Regions from separate parts of the Streptomyces anthophorae genome, predicted to be linked through region 2. Evidence: riboswitches for the same ligand, from Rfam matches in the RefSeq annotation. Region 2 holds a riboswitch; each other region holds the start of a gene.

Region 1 (7,060 bases), 2.1 Mb from region 2:
TGGGCATCAGGACACTCCCATGCGGTCGAGCGTGGCGGTGAGGACGGCCACGGCGTCGCAGCCGGCGAAGACGTAGGTGTCGACCCCGGCGTACGTACCGGGGCGGCCCGCGAGGAAGACATGGCCTGCGCCCGCCTCGCGCAGCTCGCGCGCGGCGGCCTCGGCCTGCTCCTCGTACACCTGGTCGCTGGAGCACAGGCAGGCCTCGCGCGCCCCGCTCTCCTCGAACGTGCCGTCCGTGACCGCCTCGATGCCGCCCGCCTGGAACAGGTTCGCGGCGAAGGTGAGGCGGGCGGTGTGCGCGGCGACCGGGCCGAGCCCGGCCAGGTGGACGCGGGGGCGGGACCCGGTCGCGGCGAGGTGCGCGTCCGAGCGGGCCCGCAGTGCCTCGAAGGCCTCGTCGCGGCGTACGCGCGGCAGGCCGCCGGACGGCCGCGCCGGAGCGGGCCCCCGGACGACGGCCTTCTCGGCCAGGTCCGGGAACTCGCTGACACCGGTGACCGGTTCACGGCGTGTGGCCAGCTTCTTGCTGCGTGCGGCCCAGGTGGCGGCGAGCCGCTCGCCGAGCAGCCCGGAGCGCAGCGCCGCCGCCTGCCCGCCGGCCGCCTCGATCTCCTGGAAGAACTCCCAGCCCGCGCGGGCGAGTTCGTCGGTCAGACGCTCCACGTACCAGGAGCCGCCGGCCGGGTCGATCACCCGCGCCAGGTGCGACTCCTCGATGAGGATCGTCGAGGTGTTGCGGGCGACGCGCCGGGCGAACGCGTCCGGCAGGCCCAGCGCCTCGTCGAACGGGAGGACCGTCACCGCGTCGGCCCCGCCGACGCCCGCGGCGAAGGCGGCGATCGTGGTCCGCAGCATGTTCACCCACGGGTCCCGGCGCGTCGTCATCACCGACGAGGTCACCGCGTGCTGCCGCTGCGCGCCCTGCTCGGGCGCCCCGCAGACCTCGGCGACCCGCGCCCACAGCCGTCGTGCCGCCCGGAACTTGGCCACCGTCAGGAACTGGTCCGCGGTCGCCGCGTACCGGAACTCGAGCTGCGACAGGGCCTGTTGGGCCGTCAGTCCCGCCGCCGTCAGCGCGCGCAGGTACGCGACGCCGGTCGCCATCGACGCGCCCAGCTCCTGCGCCGCCGAGCCGCCGGCCTCGTGGTGGGGGAGCGCGTCCACGGTCAGCGCGCGGACGCCGGGGTAGTCGGCGAGACACCGCCGGGCCAGCTCCGCCGCCGTCCCGACGTCGTACGAGGTGCCCGTACGGGCCTCGTGTCCCAGGGGGTCGGCGCCGAGGTTGCCCCGTGCGGCGTCGGCGGCGACGCCCGCGCGCTCGTAGGCGAGGAACAGTTGGGCCGCGGCGGCCCCGGTCTCGGCGCCGGCGTCGAGGACGACCGGCGCGAGATCGAGGTAGACGCCGTCGAGCGCGGCGGGCAGCGCGGAGACGGGGAAACCGGCGGTCTCCCCCATGGCCAGCCACAGGGACGTGACGCCGTTCTCCAGGTCGGCGAGCACCGCGGCCGGATCCGCGGCATCGTGGCGCTGGCGCACGTCCCAGCCGCCGGCCACGTTGCCCTCGGCGCGGGCGCCGCGCACGAAGGGGGCGAAGCCCGGCAGCCCGGCCGGGGGAGCCGTGTCGCGGGCGGTGTACAGCGGGCGGGCGCGCAGCCCGTCCTCGAGCGTGGTGGACAGAGCACCTTCCGCTTCGGCTGCCGAGACTTCCTTGCCCGACTTGCGCAGGACACCCGAGACCAGGTGTTGCCATTGCTCGTGTGTCGCGTCAGGGAACTCGGCCGCCAAGGAGAGCCCGTCGTCTGGCAGGACCGTCATGCTCGGATGCTAGGCCAGAGTTAACGCTCGTTGGCAGCTCGCGCCCGTGTGACCTTGTTCTCCTTGCTGTACCGGCCTGTTTCGCCTAGGAGGCGGGGTCCCGGTGGATCAGGCCGGGCCGAGCTCCCCGCGCACGGTCCTTGCCGCGGCCACCAGGTTCTCCAGGGCGGCGCGTGTCTCCGGCCAGCCGCGGGTCTTCAGACCGCAGTCCGGGTTGACCCACAGCCGCTCGGCCGGGATGGCCTCAAGTCCCGTACGCAGCAGGGCGGCGGCCTCCTCCCGGCTCGGGATCCGGGGGGAGTGGATGTCGTAGACACCAGGGCCCGCCTCGCGCGGGTAGCCGTGCCCGGCCAGCTCGCGGGCGATCTGCATGTGCGAGCGGGCGGCCTCCAGGCTGATGACATCGGCGTCGAGGTCGTCGATGGCCTGGACGATGTCACCGAACTCGGCGTAGCACATGTGCGTGTGGATCTGGGTGTCCGGACGTACGCCCGCCGTCGACAGGCGGAACGCCTCGGTCGCCCACCGCAGGTACGCGGCGTGGTCCGCGGCGCGCAACGGCAGGGTCTCGCGCAGTGCCGGCTCGTCGACCTGGATGATCGAAGTGCCGTTCGCCTCCAGGTCGTTGACCTCGTCGCGCAGGGCGAGCGCGACCTGGCGCGCCGTGTCGCCGAGCGGCTGGTCGTCGCGGACGAAGGACCAGGCGAGCATGGTGACCGGGCCGGTCAGCATGCCCTTGACCGGGCGGGCGGACAGCGACTGCGCGTACGACGTCCAGCGCACCGTCATCGGCGTGGGACGGGAGATGTCCCCGGCGAGCACCGGCGGGCGCACGTAGCGGGTGCCGTAGGACTGGACCCAGCCGTGCTGCGTGGCGAGGTATCCGGTGAGCTGCTCGGCGAAGTACTGCACCATGTCGTTGCGTTCGGGCTCGCCGTGCACGAGCACGTCGATGCCGGTCTTCTCCTGGAAGGCGACGACGTCCCGGATCTCGCTCCTGATCCGCTCCTCGTAGCCCTCGGTGTCGATGCGCCCGGCCCTCAAGTCGGCGCGGGCCGTGCGCAGTTCGGCCGTCTGTGGGAACGAGCCGATCGTGGTCGTCGGCAGCAGCGGCAGGCCCAGGTGGGCGCGCTGGGCGGCGGACCGCTCGGCGTAGGACTGGTTGCGCCGGGTGTCCGCGTCGGTGACGGCGGCGGTGCGGGCCCGCACGGCAGGGTCGCGGGTGATGGGGGAGGCGGCGCGCGAGGAGAGGGCGGCGCGGTTCACCGAGAGCTCGGCGGTGATCGCGTCCGTGCCGCGGCTCAGACTCTTGGCCAGGGTGGCGATCTCGGCGGTCTTCTGGCGGGCGAAGGAGAGCCAGCGCCGGATCTGCGGGTCGATGTCGCGCTCCAGGGCGGCGTCCAGCGGGACGTGCAGCAGGGAGCAGGAGGCGGCCACGTCGACGCGGTCGGCGAGGCCGAGGAGGGTGCCGAGTGCGGCGAGGGACTTCTCCAGGTCGTTGACCCAGACGTTGCGGCCATTGACGACACCGGCGACGAGACGCTTGCCGGGCAGGCCGCCGACCGACGCGAGCGCGTCGACGTTGGCGGCCGCCGCCTCGGTGAAGTCGAGGGCGAGGCCGTCGACCGGCGCCTTCGCGAGGACCGGCAGGGCGTCCCCGAGCCGGTCGAAGTAGGACGCGACGAGCAGCTTGGGCCGGTCGCCTGCCGTGCCGAGAGCGCGATAGGCCCGCTCGGCGGCTTCGAGGTCGGCCGCGGTGCGGTCCTGGACCAGGGCGGGCTCGTCCAGCTGCACCCACTCGGCGCCGGCCGCCCGCAGGTCCGCGAGCACCTCCGCGTACACCGGCAGCAGCCGCTCAAGGAGCGTCAGCGGGTCGAAGCCGGCGGGGACGCCCGGTGCGGGCTTCGACAGCAGCAGGTACGTGACCGGGCCCACCAGGACCGGGCGGGCGGCGAGCCCCTCGTCGCGGGCCTCCTTGAACTCGGCGACCTGCTTGGCGGAGTCGGCGGCGAACACCGTGTCGGGGCCCAACTCCGGCACCAGGTAGTGGTAGTTGGTGTCGAACCACTTGGTCATCTCCAGCGGCGCCACGTCCTGGGTGCCGCGGGCCATCGCGAAGTACCCGTCCAGGGCGTCGGCCGCGACGGCCGCACGGTGGCGCTCGGGGATCGCGCCCACCATGACCGTGGTGTCCAGGACGTGGTCGTAGTACGAGAAGTCACCGGTGGGGACCTCGTCGATGCCGGCCGCGACGAGTTCCCGGCGGTTGGTGCGGCGCAGTTCGCAGGCGGTGGCACGCAGCGCGTCGGCGGTGACGCGGCCCTTCCAGTACCCCTCGACGGCCTTCTTGAGCTCCCGGCCGAGGCCCTGGCGCGGGTAGCCGTACACGGTGGCCCGTGCTGTCGCGGCTGCGGTCTTGGTGGTCACGGAGTTCTCCTTCGAGAGACGTATCCCATGGATCCCGAGGACCGGAACGCGTGAAGGAGCGACAGAACCGGCGGTGCGACCTCGCGCGGGCGAGGCGCGGTGGTCCGCCGGATGTGTGCGCCGACCCGCCCTCGAGGTCACCGGGATGTCCGCGCACGCGTCGTACGAGCACGGGCAGATGGCAGGTCTTCGGACTCGCGGGCACGTCCTTCGAACGAACGAGGACACCTACTGGCCGTCGCTTCCCAGGTCCCGTCTGTCGGACCCAGTGCGTGTGACGGCGGTCGTTCCCACTCACCGCTGCGGGGCAGTCCCGGATTCCCACCGGGTTCCCTCTTGCGACGCATCCCGCCTGGCTGACGGGGCGAACCAGCTGCACCGCCCACCCTACGGGCCGGTGCCGGAGGGTGGCCAGGAGACACGGAACCCGGTCGGTGACATGGAACACGGCGTTGCACAATGCAGGGATGGATCACACGGTCATGAAGGTCGTCGCGGCGGCCGTCGTCGAGAACGGACGGCTGCTCGTCGTCAGCAAACAGGCGGCACCGGACGTCTACTTCGTTCCCGGCGGCAAGCCCGAGCCGGGCGAGGAACCGGAGGAGACACTGGTACGGGAGCTGCGCGAGGAACTCGGTGTCGAGCCGGGCCGGCTCGAACCGCTCGCCGTGGTGGAGGAGCGGGCTGCCCTGGAGGGCGTTCCGATGCACCTGACGGTCTTCGCCACGACACTGATCGGCGATCCGGTACCCGCGGCCGAGCTGTCCGCCCTGCGCTGGACCGACGGACGGGATCCGGACCTCAGGCTCGCCCCCGCCGTCGAACACCATCTGCTGCCGCTGCTGCGGGAGTTGGGAAGGATGGAACCGGCCGTCCCGGGCCATGCATGACACGTCGTACGTAGTTCGCCGCCGCGGCCGGTTCAGCTGAGCGGGGTGGAGCGGCGCGGCGGTGGGATCCTCGGGAGCAGCTCCCACAAGGGGCGCGAGCCGGCCGCCCAGGTCGCCAGCGTCGAGCGGTCCGCCAGGTGCATGTGCAGCCGGCGGGCCAGCGGCGCGCAGCGCGTGGAGAAGCGTCCGTTCGTGACGACCAGGACCACGTCCGCGCCGTACAGCTGACGGGCCGTCCCGTTGACCCGTTGCAGATCCGGCGTGCCCACCGCGGAGCCCCGCTCCCCGTTCCGGCGGTGCTTGCACTGGATCACCCACGTGCGGCCCAGCGGGTCGGTGGCGAGGACGTCCGCGCCGTTGTCCCCGGCGCCACCGATCTGTTGCGCGTCCGCGCAGCCGTCCCTGCGCATCAGGTCCCGTACCGCGTACTCGAAGTCGCGGTGGTGCAGCGCGTCCAACTGGGGCAGCCCGTAACGCAGTCCCTGTCGACGGGTCCGCTCCCACAGGGCCCGCTGTCGACGCCGGTACAGCAGGCCCGCGCCCGCGAGCACGGCCACCACGGTGAGCACGACCAGCAGCCACCAGTGCACGAGCAGCCAGTTGACGGCCGCGACGAAGAGCGTCACCGACACGGCCGCACCCGCGAGCAACGCCGTGAGCCGCGCCTGTTGCCGCTGCTGCCGCTTGGTGGGACGCCGCCTCCGCCTCGGCCGCCGGGCCGGCGGGCGCCGCGTCACCGCTCATCCTTGCGTGCGTACGCACTGAACCATGGCATCGCGGCCTCCCCCTGAAGCAGCTCCCCGCCGAACTGCCCATGCTCGCAGCCACCACCGACAAACACTCAGGAAACCCGGCGTGCGGTGATCACGTAAGCGGGGATCAGGCCAGACCGGGTCCTCCCGGGGACGGCCGGGCGGCTTGTCACCCGGCGATGGCACTGAGTGCCTCGCGGTACCCGGTAACATCACCGCCTCTGCAACAGCGTACGGAAAAGTGCTACATGGGGGACAAGATGGTCGTTACCGGGCCCGTATCGGGACGGGAATCCGGTGGGGCGGTCGCCACGGGGGTGACGGGGCTCGCCCTCCTGCTGCGGAGCTGGCGGGTCCGGGCCGGGCAGCGGCGCGGCCTCGGCGGCCCGTTGTCCCAGGTGGAGGTGGCCACCGAGATCGGCATGAGCGAGCGCTGGTACCGGGACCTGGAGCGCGGCACCATCCCGCGCCTGGACGCAGGCGTGCTGTCCCGGCTGGCGGACACCCTCAGCCTCGACGCGGACGAACGCGCGGCGCTGCACTTCCACGCCTTCGGCGGCACCCCGTACGCGAACCGCTCGCACGCCCCGGCGGACCTGACCGCTCTCCAGCAGCTGGTCGACCAGCAGATGCCGCGCCCCACCTACGTGACCGACGCCCGCTGGGACGTCGTCGGATACAACGGCGCCATGGCCGAGTGGTTCCCGTGGGTGCTCGACAGGCCCGCCAACCTCATCCGGTGGGGGCTGACCACGCAGGAGGCCCGCGAGCAGCTGGTCGACTGGCAGCAGCACGCGTACATGTATCTGGCCATGCTCCGCTACTCCATGGCCGAGCGCCCGGACGAGCCGGGGCTCGCGGAGCTGCTCCACGAGGTCCTCCAGGACCCCGTCTGCGGGCGGATGTGGACCGAGCGCACCTGCATCGTCGGCAACCGGGACGGCCACCGCTTCCGGCTGCGCCTTCCGCACATCGCGCCCGCGGAGTTCGAGGTGGAGGCGCAGGTGCTGCTGCCCGCCCGCCACCCGGGACTGCGCTTCGTCGCCCTCGCCGACGTCGCGCCGACCCGGGCCGACGAGAACTGATTACACGTCGCCAAAAGCTCGAAATCAATAGCCGTCGACCGGCAAAGATTTGCCGGTCGGCCCAGATTCGCACCGGCAGATCTTTGCC
Region 2 (7,060 bases):
GGGGTGCTCGCCCTGGTCGTGGTGAACGCGCTGGCGGCCTCGCCCTGGGGCACCTTCTCCATCGCGATGACCATCCCGATCGCCCTGCTCATGGGCTTCTACCTGCGCGTGCTGCGCCCCGGACGGGTGTCCGAGGTGTCGCTGATCGGCGTCGCGCTGCTGCTGCTCGCGCTCGTCGCGGGCCGCTGGGTCGCCGAGTCCTCCTGGGCGGACACCTTCACGCTCGCGCCCTCGACGCTCGTGATCTGGATGGTGATCTACGGGTTCGTCGCCTCGGTGCTGCCGGTGTGGATGCTGCTCGCGCCGCGCGACTACCTGTCGACGTTCATGAAGCTCGGCACCATCGGGCTGCTCGCCATCGGTGTCGTCGTCGCGCTGCCGACCCTGAAGATGGACGCGGTCACCGACTTCGCCTCGCGCGGCGACGGGCCGGTCTTCGCGGGCTCGCTCTTCCCCTTCGTCTTCATCACCATCGCGTGCGGCGCGCTCTCCGGCTTCCACGCGCTGATCTCCTCCGGCACGACGCCGAAGATGATCCAGAAGGAGACGCAGGTCCGGATGATCGGCTACGGCTCCATGCTGATGGAGTCCTCGGTGGCCGTGATGGCGCTGGTCGCCGCCTCGATCATCGACCCCGGCCTGTACTTCGCGATGAACGCGCCCGCCGGGGTCATCGGCGACAGCGTGCAGTCCGCGTCCCAGGCCGTCGCGAACTTCGGGTACTCGATCTCACCCGCGGAACTCGCGCAGGCCGCGAAGAACGTCGAGGAGTCGAGCCTGCTGTCCCGTACGGGCGGCGCACCCACCCTCGCCGTCGGCGTATCGGAGATCTTCTCGCAGGTGACCGGGGGCGGCCTGCGCTCCTTCTGGTACCACTTCGCGATCATGTTCGAGGCGCTGTTCATCCTGACCGCGCTCGACGCGGGCACCCGCGTGGGCCGCTTCATGCTCCAGGACATGCTCGGCAACGTCTACAAGCCCTTCAGGAACATCAGCTGGAAGCCGGGCCTCCTCCTCACCAGCGCCGTCGTCGTCGGTCTGTGGGGCTACTTCCTGTGGGTCGGCGTGCACGAGCCGCTCGGCGGGATCAACCAGCTCTTCCCGATCTTCGGTATCTCCAACCAGCTCCTCGCCGCGGTCGCCCTCGCCGTCTGCACGACCCTGCTCGTGAAGTCGGGGCGGCTCAAGTGGGCCTGGATCACCGGGGTTCCGCTGATCTGGGACACCGTCGTGACGCTGACCGCCAGCTGGCAGAAGGTGTTCTCGTCCGATCCGCGCGTCGGCTTCTTCCAGCAGCGCTCGAACTACCAGGACGCCATCGACGCCGGGAAGGTGCTGCCGCCCGCGAAGACCATGGACGACATGCACACCGTGGTGACCAACTCCACGGTGGACGGCGTCCTTTCGGCCGCGCTCGCGCTCCTCATCGTCGTGGTGGTTCTCGACGCGCTGCGGGTATGCGTGAAGCACGTACGGAACCCGCAGTCGTCCAAGCTGAGCGAGGCGCCGTACGTCGAGTCCACGCTGGTGGCACCGGCCGGGCTCGTCCCCACGCAGGAAGAGAAGGCGGAGGCGCGCGATGCCGGCGTCGGCAGTGCTACGGGTGGCTAGGTATGTGCGGTGGTTCGTCCGGGAGTTGACGGACGAGAGCGCGTACGAGCGGTACGTGGCGCACGTCGGGGAGACCCACCCCGGTGCGCCCGTGCCGTCCCGGCGCGACTTCGAGCGCATGCGGACGGACCGGCAGGAAGCGGATCCCCGGCAGGGGTTCCGCTGCTGCTGAACGGGCCTTTGGGCACGTCCGTTATCCGGACGGGGGTTCCATAGATCAAGACTCTCGCTTAGATTTCCCGCACGTTAAGCATGAGATAAGTGGGATCTCTGATCAGCGAGGGGAACGGAACCGCGAATGTCCGATGCGCCTGAAGTGAAACAACCGGTGGTCACGCCGGTCCGCGTGATCATTGCACTCTGTCTGGTCGCACCGTTCGTCGCGATGCTCTGGGTCAGCTCGTACGCCAAGGTCGAACCGACCCTCATCGGCATCCCGTTCTTCTACTGGTACCAGATGCTCTGGGTGCTCATCTCGACCGCGCTCACGATGATCGCGTACAAGCTGTGGCAGCGCGACCAGCGCGCCCGTAAGGTCACTTCCGAAGGGACGGGCGCGTGAACGGCGGCGTCAACGGTGTCGCGCTCACCGTCTTCATCTTCTTCTTCGTGGCCGTCACGGTCATGGGCTTCCTCGCCGCGCGCTGGCGGAAGGCCGAGAACGAGGCTTCGCTGGACGAATGGGGCCTCGGCGGCCGCTCGTTCGGCACCTGGATCACCTGGTTCCTGCTCGGCGGCGACCTCTACACCGCGTACACCTTCGTCGCCGTCCCCGCGGCGATCTACGCGGCCGGCGCCGCCGGCTTCTTCGCGGTGCCCTACACGATCCTCGTGTACCCGCTGATCTTCACCTTCCTGCCGCGCCTGTGGTCGGTCTCGCACAAGCACGGCTACGTGACGACCTCCGACTTCGTGCGCGGCCGCTTCGGCTCCAAGGGGCTCTCGCTCGCGGTCGCGATCACCGGCATCCTCGCCACGATGCCGTACATCGCGCTCCAACTGGTCGGCATCCAGGCCGTCCTGGACGTGATGGGCGTCGGCGGCGGCGAGAACACCAACTGGTTCATCAAGGACCTGCCGCTGCTGCTCGCCTTCGGCGTGCTGGCCGCGTACACGTACTCCTCCGGCCTGCGGGCGCCCGCCCTGATCGCGTTCGTCAAGGACGGACTGATCTACCTCGTGATCGCGGTCGCCATCATCTACATCCCGATCAAGCTGGGCGGCTTCGAGCACATCTTCTCGGCGGCGGGCGACAAGTTCGACGCCGCGAACGAGGCGGCGGGCAAACCCGTCGCGGGACTCGCGCCGGGCTCCTCGGGCACGTGGACGTACGCGACGCTCGCGCTCGGCTCCGCCCTGGCGCTGTTCATGTACCCGCACTCGATCACGGCGACGCTGTCCTCCAAGAGCCGCAACGTGATCCGCCGCAACACCACGATCCTGCCGCTGTACTCGCTGATGCTCGGCCTGCTCGCGCTGCTCGGCTTCATGGCCATCGCGGCCGGGATCAAGGTGCAGAACGGGCAGTTGGCGATCCCGCAGCTCTTCGAGGACATGTTCCCCGACTGGTTCACGGGCGTCGCGTTCGCCGCCATCGGCATCGGCGCGCTGGTCCCCGCGGCCATCATGTCCATCGCCGCGGCGAACCTGTTCACGCGCAACATCTACAAGGACTTCATCAAGCCGGACGCGACGGCCGCGCAGGAGACCAAGGTCTCCAAGCTGGTGTCGCTGCTCGTGAAGGTGGGCGCGCTGGCCTTCGTCCTGACCATGGACAAGACCGTCGCGATCAACTTCCAGCTGCTCGGCGGCATCTGGATCCTCCAGACGTTCCCGGCGCTGGTCGGCGGCCTGTTCACGCGCTGGTTCCACCGCTGGGCGCTGCTCGCCGGCTGGGCCGTCGGCATGGTGTACGGCACGCTCGCCGCGTACGGTGTCGCGTCGCCGACGCAGAAGCACTTCGGCGGCTCGTCGGCGGAGATCCCCGGCATCGGCCAGATCGGCTACATCGGCATGACGGCGTTCGTCCTCAACGTCGTCGTCACCGTCGTCCTGACCTTCGTCCTCAAGGCGTTCAACGCCCCCGACGGCGTCGACGAGACGGCCCCCGAGGACTACACGGCCGACGCGGGCGACAAGGGCGTCCAGGTCGACCTGCCGAAGGTCGGCGCGGGCTCCGGCCACTAGTCACCCGTACGGACACCTCTCGGGCCCCTCCCTGATGGAGGGGCCCGAGGCATTTTCGGGAAAGCATTGCGACCACCGCCGCACGTCACGTAACCATGACGACGTGATCAGAACTGTGCGCCCCGAAGAGTACGCCGCCCTCGGCGAGTTGATTGCCCGCGCCTATCTCGGCAGCGGGCTCCTCGCGGACGGCGAGAACGACTGGTACGCCGCCGAGCTGCGCGACGTCGAGAAGCGCGCGCAGCAGGCCGAGGTCCTCGTCGCCGAGGGCCCGGAGGGCCGGATTCTCGGCGCCGTCACGTACGTCCCCACGCACGACCACCCGTACGCGGAGGTCTCGCGCCCCGGCGAGGCCGAGTTCCGGATGCTCGCGGTGGCGGTCGAGGCGCGGGGCAAGGGCGTCGGGGAGGCTCTCGTGAAGGCCGTGATCGAGCGGGCGCGGGCGGCCGGGAAGAAGGCCGTGGTGCTGTGCACGCAGCCCGTGGCGACGGCCTCGCACCGGCTCTACGAACGCCTCGGCTTCACCCGGACCCCGGAGCGCGACTGGGACCCGATCCCGGAAGTGACGCTGCGGGCGTACGAGTTGAAGCTCTAGCCGGTCCACTCCCGAACCGGGCCGACACAACATATGGGGCTGACGCGAAAGCCCGGCACAACATGTATGCTCGCTCTCGCTGTCACCGCAGGGGAATCCGGTGCGAATCCGGAACTGTCCCGCAACGGTGTGCGTAGGCGTACAAAAGCGCCCGCGCGAGTCCGATGACCTGTCGACGGCACGCCCGAGCCGTCCGGCCCGGGCGTCGACGACGTCCGGGCCTCGCGGAAAGGGCCGGTGGACGAGGGCCCGCCTTCGCGCGCCCGCGCTGCCACCTCCTCCCCGCAGGCCCCGAGCCGAGCGAGGGAGAGCCTCCACGTGACCATCGCGCCCGCCGAACCGGTCTCAGCCACCCCCGAGGACGGTCCGGGTGCAGCCCTGCTGCGCACCCTGACCGAGCTGACCGCCGACCTCCCCGACGCCGACCCCGGCCGGATCGCGGCCGCCGCGCTGCGCGGCCGCTCGGCGCGGGCCGATGAGGCCGAGCTGCGCGATCTCGCCACCGAGGCCGCGGCCGGGCTGATCTCCGAGGACCCGGCCTACTCCCGGCTCGCCGCCCGGCTGCTCGCCCGTGCCGTCGCCGCCGAGGCCGCCTCGCAGGGCGTCACGTCCTTCACCGAATCGGTCGCGGTCGGCCACCGCGAGGGCCTGATCGCGGACCGCACGGCCGAGTTCGTACGGGTGCACGCGGCGCGCCTCGACGCGCTCATCGACCTCGCGGGCGACGACCGCTTCGGCTACTTCGGCCTGCGCACCCTGCACAGCCGGTACCTGCTGCGCCACCCCATCACCCGGCACGTCATCGAGACCCCGCAGCACTTCATGCTGCGCGTGGCGGCGGGTCTGGCGGAGGACGACTCCCTGCGCGCGCTTCAGGAGGTGGAGGCTCTCTACGGCCTGATGAGCCGCCTCGACTACCTGCCCTCCTCCCCCACACTCTTCAACTCCGGCACCCGGCACCCCCAGATGTCGAGCTGCTACCTGCTCGACTCCCCGCTGGACGAGCTCGACTCGATCTACGACCGGTACCACCAGGTCGCCCGCCTCTCGAAGCACGCGGGCGGCATCGGCCTCTCGTACTCCCGCATCCGCAGCCGCGGCTCGCTGATCCGCGGCACGAACGGGCACTCCAACGGCATCGTCCCGTTCCTGAAGACGCTGGACGCCTCGGTCGCCGCCGTGAACCAGGGCGGCCGCCGCAAGGGCGCCGCCGCGGTCTACCTGGAGACCTGGCACTCCGACATCGAGGAGTTCCTTGAGCTGCGCGACAACACCGGTGAGGACGCGCGCCGCACCCACAACCTGAACCTCGCGCACTGGATCCCGGACGAGTTCATGCGCCGGGTCAACGCGGACCAGCCGTGGTCGCTGTTCTCGCCGGCCGACGTGCCCGAGCTCGTCGACCTGTGGGGCGAGGAGTTCGACGCCGCGTACCGCAGGGCCGAGGCCGAGGGGAAGGCCCAGCGGACCATCCCGGCCCGCGATCTGTACGGCCGCATGATGCGCACCCTCGCGCAGACCGGCAACGGCTGGCTGACCTTCAAGGACGCCGCCAACCGCACCGCCAACCAGACGGCGGAGCCCGGCCACACGGTCCACTCCTCCAACCTCTGCACGGAGATCCTGGAGGTGACGGACGACGGGGAGACGGCCGTCTGCAACCTGGGGTCCGTGAACCTCGGCGCCCTCGTGGACGTCGAGGGCCGGGACATCGACTGGGAGCGCCTCGACGAGACGGTCCGCACGGCCGTCACGTTCCTCGACCGCGTCGTCGACATCAACTTCTACCCGACCGACCAGGCGGGCCGTTCCAACGCCCGCTGGCGCCCGGTGGGCCTGGGCGCGATGGGCCTCCAGGACGTCTTCTTCAAGCTGCGCCTGCCGTTCGACTCGGCCGAGGCGAAGGCCCTGTCCACGCGGATCCAGGAGCGCATCATGCTCGCCGCGTACGAGGCGTCCGCCGACCTCGCCGAGCGCAACGGGCCCCTCCCCGCCTGGGAGAAGACCCGCACGGCGCGCGGCGTGCTGCACCCCGACCACTACGACGTCCGGCTCACGTGGCCGGAGCGGTGGGCGGCGCTGCGCGAACGCATCGCGTCGGTCGGCATGCGCAACTCCCTCCTCCTGGCCATCGCCCCCACCGCCACGATCGCCTCCATCGCCGGCGTCTACGAGTGCATCGAGCCGCAGGTCTCCAACCTGTTCAAGCGCGAGACGCTGTCCGGCGAGTTCCTCCAGATCAACGGGTACCTGATCGACGAGCTGAAGAAGCTCGGCGTGTGGGACGCGCAGACCCGCGAGGCGCTGCGCGAGTCCAACGGCTCGGTGCAGGGCTTCACCTGGATCCCCGACGAGGTCCGTGCCCTGTACCGCACGGCGTGGGAGATCCCGCAGCGCGGCCTCATCGACATGGCGGCGGCCCGCACCCCGTTCCTCGACCAGGCCCAGTCCCTGAACCTCTTCATGGAGACGCCGACCATCGGCAAGCTCTCCTCGATGTACGCGTACGCCTGGAAGTCGGGCCTGAAGACGACGTACTACCTGCGCTCGCGTCCGGCGACGCGCATCGCGCGGGCGGCGGGCAACAGCACCGTCCCCGTACAGGCGGCCGACCCCGAGGCCGTCGCCTGCTCCCTGGAAAACCCCGAGTCCTGCGAGGCCTGCCAG
Region 3 (7,060 bases), 4.7 Mb from region 2:
CTGCACAACGGCCGCGACGGCACGAAGGGCTGGAACAACGCCCTCGTCCTCACCGGCAACGACGGCATGTACTCCGCGTACAACGCCTACTTCGACGACCTCACGTCCCGTACGGCGAACAACAACTACTACGACACGGGCCGGCCCCCGGTGGCGTCCGGGAACGCGAAGGCGCACTTCTACCCGCGCGCCGAGAGCAACGGGCAGCCGTACAACGACCCGTCGGAGGACACCGTCGCGACGGTCCTCGACCACGTGGAGTGCTTCGGGAACACCAAGGTGGGCACGGCCGACAACCACCGCACCCGGATCCGCGTCGCCATGAACATCTTCAGCCGCCCCTACCTGGCCCAGCGCCTCGCCGCGCTCGACGCCGAGGGCTGCTATGTCGAGGTGTCGCAGAACTACAACCCGGCCAGCGCCCTGGAGCAGCAGTCGCTGTCGGCGCTCCTCGCGAGGACCTCCAGCGTCTACGGCGGTGTGATCGCCAGGTACTACTGCCAGGCCGACCCGACGTGGATCCACGACAAGTACCTGCTGGTCGAGGGCAAGTACTACGGCGTCCCCGACCGCAAGCTCGTGTGGACGGGCAGCCACAACTGGAGCGGCAACTCGCTGCGGCAGAGCGACGAGACGATGCTCCAGCTGGAGGATCCGGCGGTGCACGACGCGTACGTGGCGAACTACAACAAGGTGCGGGCGGCGACGACGCATCAGCCGGCGAACGGCGGCGCGCCGTCCTGCTGAGCCCCGTTCAGCGGCGCGTCGCCACGACCAGCCTGCACCGCGGGCTGCCGTCAGGGCGCGCGCCGAGGTCGGGCAGCGCGTACAGGGTGACGTCGAATCCGGCGTGGTCCAGCGCGCGGCGTACGTCGGCGAGGCGGAACGGCCGGTAGTACATGACGAACGGCGGACGCCACACCGCGTTGCGCACCCGCATCGCGGCATCGAAGCCGAGCATCGCCCAGTAGCCCACGGTGCCGGGCCCGGCGGGCGCGGGCAGCGGGAACGCGAACTGCCCGCCGGGGCGCAGCACTTGGCACACCCCGGAGAACAGCCGCGGCCATTCGCGCGGCAGGAAGTGCCCGAACGCCCCGAAGCTCACCACGAGGTCGAAGACCTCGCCGAAGGGCAGCGCGAGGGCGTCCGCGCGGACGTGGTGGGCGGCCGGTTCGGCGCGTCGCGCGACGTCCAGCATCCCGTCGCTGAAGTCCACGCCCACGGACCGACCGACGCCCGCCTCGCGCAGCACGCGCAGGCCCGCCCCGGTGCCGCAGCACAGGTCGAGCCCGGTGTCGTAGGGGCCGAGTCCGGCGAGCGCGCGGCCCACCGCGTCGAGCACGACATCCGGGGTACGGAACGGCGTGTGGTCGAATTTCGGCGCCAGCAGGTCGTAGCCGCGCTCGACCGAGGAAAGCGCCTGAACGGCCAGCTCGCGGAGGGTGGGGCCCTGATCGGTGAACATGGCGGCTCAGCATAGGGCGGACGCGCGCCGCAGCAGGGGCTTGCCGCGCGACAGGTGTCGGGTGGTACGGTCTTAGCGGTACATGTGCTCGCCCGTTTCGAGGCGCCGGTACCGAATCTCTTCTCTCAGCGCACGCGGGTCGACCGTCTCCCGGTCACCGCACAGCGCACGTCATTCCTGGTCAGCGGCTTCTGGCGGGCTCTTCACCCGTTGCCTCGACGCCAGGTTCTCCCCCGGCCGCGGGGCGCGCTCTACCGCCCCCGCCCTTCGCCGGATCCCCTCCCTCCCCTGCCCTTGTACGCCTGCCGCGTCCGCGGCCCGGCCCGCGAAAGGACCTGTGATCGTCATGACCACGGCCACCACCCTGAGCACCACCACCGCACCCAAGGAACAAGAACCCGTCCGCGCCGCCGGAGTCCTCGACATCGGCGGGAACGGGCACGGCTTCCTGCGGGCGCCCGACCTGGAACCCACGTCGCACGACGTCCAGGTCCCCGCCCACCTCATCCGCCAACTCGGCCTGCGCAAGGGCGACTTCGTCGAAGGCACGTGCGGGAGGCCGCGCGGTCTCGCACACGTCGAGACCGTCGGCGGCGCGCCCGCCGACGCGAGCCGCGGCCGCCCGCGCTTCGCCGACCTCACCCCGCTCCACCCCAGCGAGCGCTTCCGCCTGGAGCACCCGGCCGCCGGGCTCGCCGGACGCGTCGTCGACCTGTTCACACCCATCGGCAAGGGGCAGCGCGGCCTGATCGTCGCGCCGCCGAAGACCGGCAAGACAGTGCTGTTGCAACAGCTCGCCGCCGCGTTCGCCGCGAACCACCCCGAGATCCACCTCATGGTGGTACTCGTCGACGAGCGCCCCGAGGAGGTCACCGACATGCGCCGCTCCGTGCGCGGCGAGGTGTACGCCTCGACGTTCGACCGTCCGGCGAAGGCGCACATCGCGCTGGCCGAACTCGCCGTCGAGCGCGCCAAGCGCCTCACCGAGCAGGGCCGCGACGTGGTGATCCTCCTCGACTCCCTCACCCGGCTGTGCCGGGCGCACAACAACGCGGCCTCCACCAGCGGCCGCACCCTGTCGGGCGGTGTCGACGCCGCGGCCCTGCACGGGCCGAAGCGCTTCTTCGGTGCGGCCCGCGACGCCGAGGAGGCCGGCTCGCTGACCATCCTCGCGACCGCCCTCGTCGACACCGGCTCCCGCGCCGACGACTACTACTTCGAGGAGCTCAAGAGCACCGGCAACATGGAGCTGCGCCTGGACCGCGTCCTCGCGCAACGCCGTGTCCACCCGGCCGTCGAGCTCACCCCCTCCGGCACCCGCCGCGAGGAACTCCTGCTCCCCGCCGCCGAGTTGACCGTCGTACGCGGACTTCGGCGCGCCCTCCAGAGCCGGGACCCGGCCGCCTCCTACGAGGCCCTGCTCGACAAGCTGCGCCAGAGCCCGGACAACGCCGCGTTCCTGCGCCAGGCGCACTCCACGGTTCCCACCGGCTGACCCGCCCCCGAGTGCGTAATACTCGACACATGAACGCGAGCATTACGCGCCGTGGCGGGCCCCCGGCCGTCACCGTCCGGCGGGCCACCGCCCGGGACGCCCGGCGCCTCACCCGCCTCGTGCGCGGCTCCAGCGCCTACCGGGACCCCTACGCCTCCATGGTCGCGGGCTACCGGGTGGGCCCCGACTACATCGAGGCGCACCACGTCTACGTGGCGGTGGATCCGGCCGACGAGCGGGTGCTGGGCTTCTACGCGCTGCTCGCCGAGCCCCCGGAGCTGGACCTGATGTTCGTCGCCGACGAGGCACAGGGCCGGGGCATCGGGCGGCTGCTCGTCGACCACATGCGGGAGCGGGCCCTGGCAGCGGGCCTCGACCACGTCCGCGTCGTCGCGCACCCGCCCGCCGAGGGCTTCTACCGCGGCATGGGCGCGCACCGCACCGGCACCGTGCCCGCGCGTCCGCCGGTCGCCTGGGACCGGCCCGAACTCGAATTCCCCATTCCCCCGGCCGCCTGAGGGGTTCCGCCCTCGCCCGGTACGGCGCACACTCGGGGGCGTCGGAATGCGGCAAGGAGGCCACATTGGGCAGCAGTCAGGCACGCGCCGAGGCGTTCGACGTGATCGTGGAGATCCCGCAAGGGTCCCGGAACAAATACGAGATGGACCACGATCTCGGCCGGATCCGGCTCGACCGGATGCTGTTCACGTCGACGCAGTACCCCGCGGACTACGGCTACATCACCGGCACGCTCGGCGGCGACGGCGACCCGCTGGACGCGCTCGTCCTGACCGGCGACGCGACGTTCCCCGGCTGCGCCATCGAGTGCCGGGCCATCGGCATGTTCGTGATGAGCGACGAGAAGGGCCCGGACGAGAAGGTCCTGTGCGTTCCCGCGCACGACCCGCGGCACGACGCGACCCGGGACATCGAGGACATCCCCGAGTTCGACCGCCTGGAGATCACGCATTTCTTCGAGGTCTACAAGGACCTGGAGCCGGGCAAATCGGTCGACGGCTCCCACTGGGAGGGCCGGGAGAAGGCGTACGACGAGATCCGCCGGGCCCGCGAGCGCGCCGCGGGCAGGTAGTAGGGTGGTCGGGCCGTGGTGCTCGGGAAGACCGGTGACGGCCCTTCAGGGGCCCATTCCGGAGCGGCCCTCGCCACTGTGATCGGGTTCTGGACAGCGACGTCCGGAGCGCGCCGTTCCATCCTGTACGCCACTGGCGGCCGTCGGCCGCTGGGAAGGCCGGAGCGGCGGGCACGCCCGTAAGCCAGGAGACCGGCCGCGGCATCTCACGAAGTGATCCACGAGGTGCTGGAGCGTGATCGACGCATGACCCTGCCCGGGAACTCCCCGACCCCTGCCCTGAACTCCCCCTCCCCTGCCTTCCGCTGGCGCCGCGAGGACACGCTGCGCACGGCCGGCCTGATCGCGGTGATCGCCGCGCTGCACGTCGTCGCGTTCGGCGTGCTCTTCCTGCTCGTCGTCCCCGAGCACTATGAGGTCGACAACAAGGCCTTCGGCATCGGCCTCGGCATCACCGCGTACACGCTCGGGATGCGGCACGCCTTCGACGCCGACCACATCGCGGCCATCGACAACACCACCCGCAAGCTGATGGCGGACGGCAAGCGGCCGGTCTCGGTCGGCTTCTGGTTCGCGCTCGGCCACTCCAGCGTGGTGGTCGTGCTCGCGGCGCTCGTCGCGGGCGGCACGGCGCTCGCCACCACTCTGACCAGCGACAACTCGCCCACCCACCAGGTGCTCGGCGTCGTCGGCACGACCGTCTCCGGCACGTTCCTGTACCTCATCGCGGCGCTCAACCTCGTTGCCCTGATGGGCATTTTGAAGGTCTTCAAGGCGATGCGCGCGGGTTCCTACGACGAGAAGAAGCTCGAGGAGCACCTGGATTCCCGCGGGTTCATGAACCGGATCCTCGGCCGCTTCACCAAGTCCATCACCCGGCCAGGACAGATGTTCCCGCTGGGCTTCCTCTTCGGGCTCGGCTTCGACACCGCGACCGAGGTGACGCTGATGGTGATGGCGGGCAGCGGCGCCGCCGCGGGCCTGCCGTGGTACGCGATCCTGTGCCTGCCGCTGCTGTTCGCCGCGGGCATGAGCCTGTTCGACACCCTGGACGGCACGTTCATGAACTTCGCCTACCAGTGGGCGTTCTCCAATCCGGTCCGCAAGGTGTTCTACAACCTCACCATCACCGGCCTGTCGATCGCGGTCGCGTTCTTCATCGGGACGATCGAACTCGTCGGCGTCCTGCACGACAAGCTCGACCTGAGCGACGCGGTCACCGGGTGGATCGCGGGGCTCGACCTCGACAACGTCGGGTACGTCATCGTGGGCCTGTTCGTGGTCGTGTGGGTGGCGGCGATCGCTTACTGGCGACTGGCGCGGGTCGAACAGCGGTGGTCGGCGCGGGTGGCCGACGGGGCGTAGCCCTCGTACACCGGATAAATCGGTTGCCGGGGTGCGCGGCGTGCTGCTGCACTGATCCCCGTGCGGCAGCTGCCGCGCATCCCGAGCGTGAGGACCGATCCATGCGCACTGCAGTCCTGTTCCTTCCGAGGGCCACCGGCAATCCCGCCGTGGCATCCCCTTCCCTCAAGGACCCGACTGCCAGTGGCACTGCTGAATCTTGGAATTCTCGCGCACGTCGACGCCGGTAAGACCAGCCTGACCGAGCGGCTCCTGCACACGGCCGGTGTGATCGACGAACTCGGCCGCGTCGACGACGGGAGCACCCGCACCGACTCCCTCGACCTGGAGCGCCGGCGCGGCATCACCATCAAGTCGGCCGTGGTGTCGTTCCCGGTCGACGGCACCACCGTCAACCTGGTGGACACACCGGGACACCCCGACTTCATCGCCGAGGTCGAGCGCGTGCTCGGCGTGCTCGACGGGGCGGTCCTCGTCGTCTCCGCCGTGGAGGGCGTACAGGCACAGACCCGCGTCCTGATGCGGACCCTGCGCCGACTGCGCATCCCCACCGTGGTGTTCGTGAACAAGGTCGACCGCGGCGGCGCCCGCGAGTCCGCGCTCCTCGACGACCTGCGGCACAAGCTCGCGCCCGCGATGATCCCGATGAACACGGTGGCGCACGGCCTCGGCGGCCGGGACGCGCACTGCGTTCCCTGCGCGTCCGACGACGCGGCCCATCGCGCCCGCCTTGTCGACGTGCTCTCGGCCCGTGACGACGCGCTCCTGGAGGCGTACGTCAAGGACGAGGAGTCGGTCACGTACGGCTGGCTGCGCGACGCGCTCGCCGAACAGACGGCGCGCACCGAGGCGCATCCGGTGTACTTCGGCTCGGCGATGACGGGCGCGGGGATCGACGCGCTCGTGGACGGCATCACGCGCCTGCTCCCGACGGCCGACGAGCGGCCCCGACTGCCGCTGTCCGCCCGCGTGTTCAAGGTGGAGCGCGGACCGGCCGGCGAGAAGATCGCGTACGCCCGGGTGTTCACGGGGACGCTGCCGGTCCGCGAGCGGCTCGCGCTGCCCGGCGGCGGCGAGGACCGGGTGACGGCGGTGCGCGTCTTCGCGGACGGCGCGGACACACCGCGCACGGAAGCGGGGCCCGGGCAGGTGGCGCGGCTGTGGGGGCTGGGCGGCGTACGCGTCGGGGACGATCTCGGCGAGCCCCGGGTGCCCGTCGAGGAGCACCACTTCGCACCGCCGACCCTGGAGACGGTCGTCGACCCCGACCGGCCGGGGCGGCGCGGCGCCCTGCTCGCCGCGCTCACGCAGCTCGCCGAGCAGGACCCGCTGATCGGCCTGCGGCAGGACGACATCCGCCAGGAGATCTTCCTGTCGCTCTACGGAGAAGTGCAGAAGGAGGTCGTGCAGGCCACGCTCGCCGAGGAGTTCGGGCTCGATGTGACGTTCCGGGAGTCGACGCCGCTGTGCGTCGAGCGGCCGACGGGCTCCGGCGCGGCGGCCGAGGCCATGAAGGACGAGGGCAACCCGTTCCTGGCGACCGTCGGCCTGCGGGTCGACCCGGCGCCGATCGGCTCGGGTGTCGCGTTCCGGCTCGGCATCGAGCTCGGCTCCCTCCCCCTGGCCTTCATCAAGGCCATCGAGG

The links. Region 2 has a riboswitch for cobalamin ahead of ACNYS0_RS14975 (ribonucleoside-diphosphate reductase subunit alpha). Riboswitches for the same ligand answer to the same signal wherever they lie in the genome.
Region 1: another riboswitch for cobalamin. It lies ahead of metE (5-methyltetrahydropteroyltriglutamate--homocysteine S-methyltransferase); the one in region 2 lies ahead of ACNYS0_RS14975 (ribonucleoside-diphosphate reductase subunit alpha).
Region 3: another riboswitch for cobalamin. It lies ahead of nicT (Nickel transporter NicT); the one in region 2 lies ahead of ACNYS0_RS14975 (ribonucleoside-diphosphate reductase subunit alpha).

The regions. Positions count from the first base shown of each region.
Region 1 is NZ_JBLWQQ010000001.1:1,288,753-1,295,812, reverse strand. It holds gene scpA (methylmalonyl-CoA mutase) at 1-7, opposite strand, end outside; gene ACNYS0_RS05720 (methylmalonyl-CoA mutase family protein) at 7-1,818, opposite strand; gene metE (5-methyltetrahydropteroyltriglutamate--homocysteine S-methyltransferase) at 1,927-4,245, opposite strand; cobalamin riboswitch at 4,409-4,634, opposite strand; gene ACNYS0_RS05710 (NUDIX domain-containing protein) at 4,713-5,135, shown strand; gene ACNYS0_RS05705 (restriction endonuclease) at 5,168-5,872, opposite strand; gene ACNYS0_RS05700 (helix-turn-helix transcriptional regulator) at 6,136-6,972, shown strand.
Region 2 is NZ_JBLWQQ010000001.1:3,369,734-3,376,793, forward strand. It holds gene ACNYS0_RS14950 (carbon starvation CstA family protein) at 1-1,611, shown strand, start outside; gene ACNYS0_RS14955 (YbdD/YjiX family protein) at 1,580-1,783, shown strand; gene ACNYS0_RS14960 (DUF3311 domain-containing protein) at 1,910-2,173, shown strand; gene mctP (monocarboxylate uptake permease MctP) at 2,170-3,798, shown strand; gene ACNYS0_RS14970 (GNAT family N-acetyltransferase) at 3,902-4,393, shown strand; cobalamin riboswitch at 4,454-4,584, shown strand; gene ACNYS0_RS14975 (ribonucleoside-diphosphate reductase subunit alpha) at 4,712-7,060, shown strand, end outside.
Region 3 is NZ_JBLWQQ010000001.1:8,076,667-8,083,726, reverse strand. It holds gene ACNYS0_RS36705 (phospholipase D-like domain-containing protein) at 1-747, shown strand, start outside; gene ACNYS0_RS36700 (class I SAM-dependent methyltransferase) at 755-1,465, opposite strand; gene rho (transcription termination factor Rho) at 1,812-2,960, shown strand; gene ACNYS0_RS36690 (GNAT family N-acetyltransferase) at 2,990-3,478, shown strand; gene ACNYS0_RS36685 (inorganic diphosphatase) at 3,544-4,050, shown strand; cobalamin riboswitch at 4,050-4,265, shown strand; gene nicT (Nickel transporter NicT) at 4,297-5,415, shown strand; gene ACNYS0_RS36675 (GTP-binding protein) at 5,599-7,060, shown strand, end outside.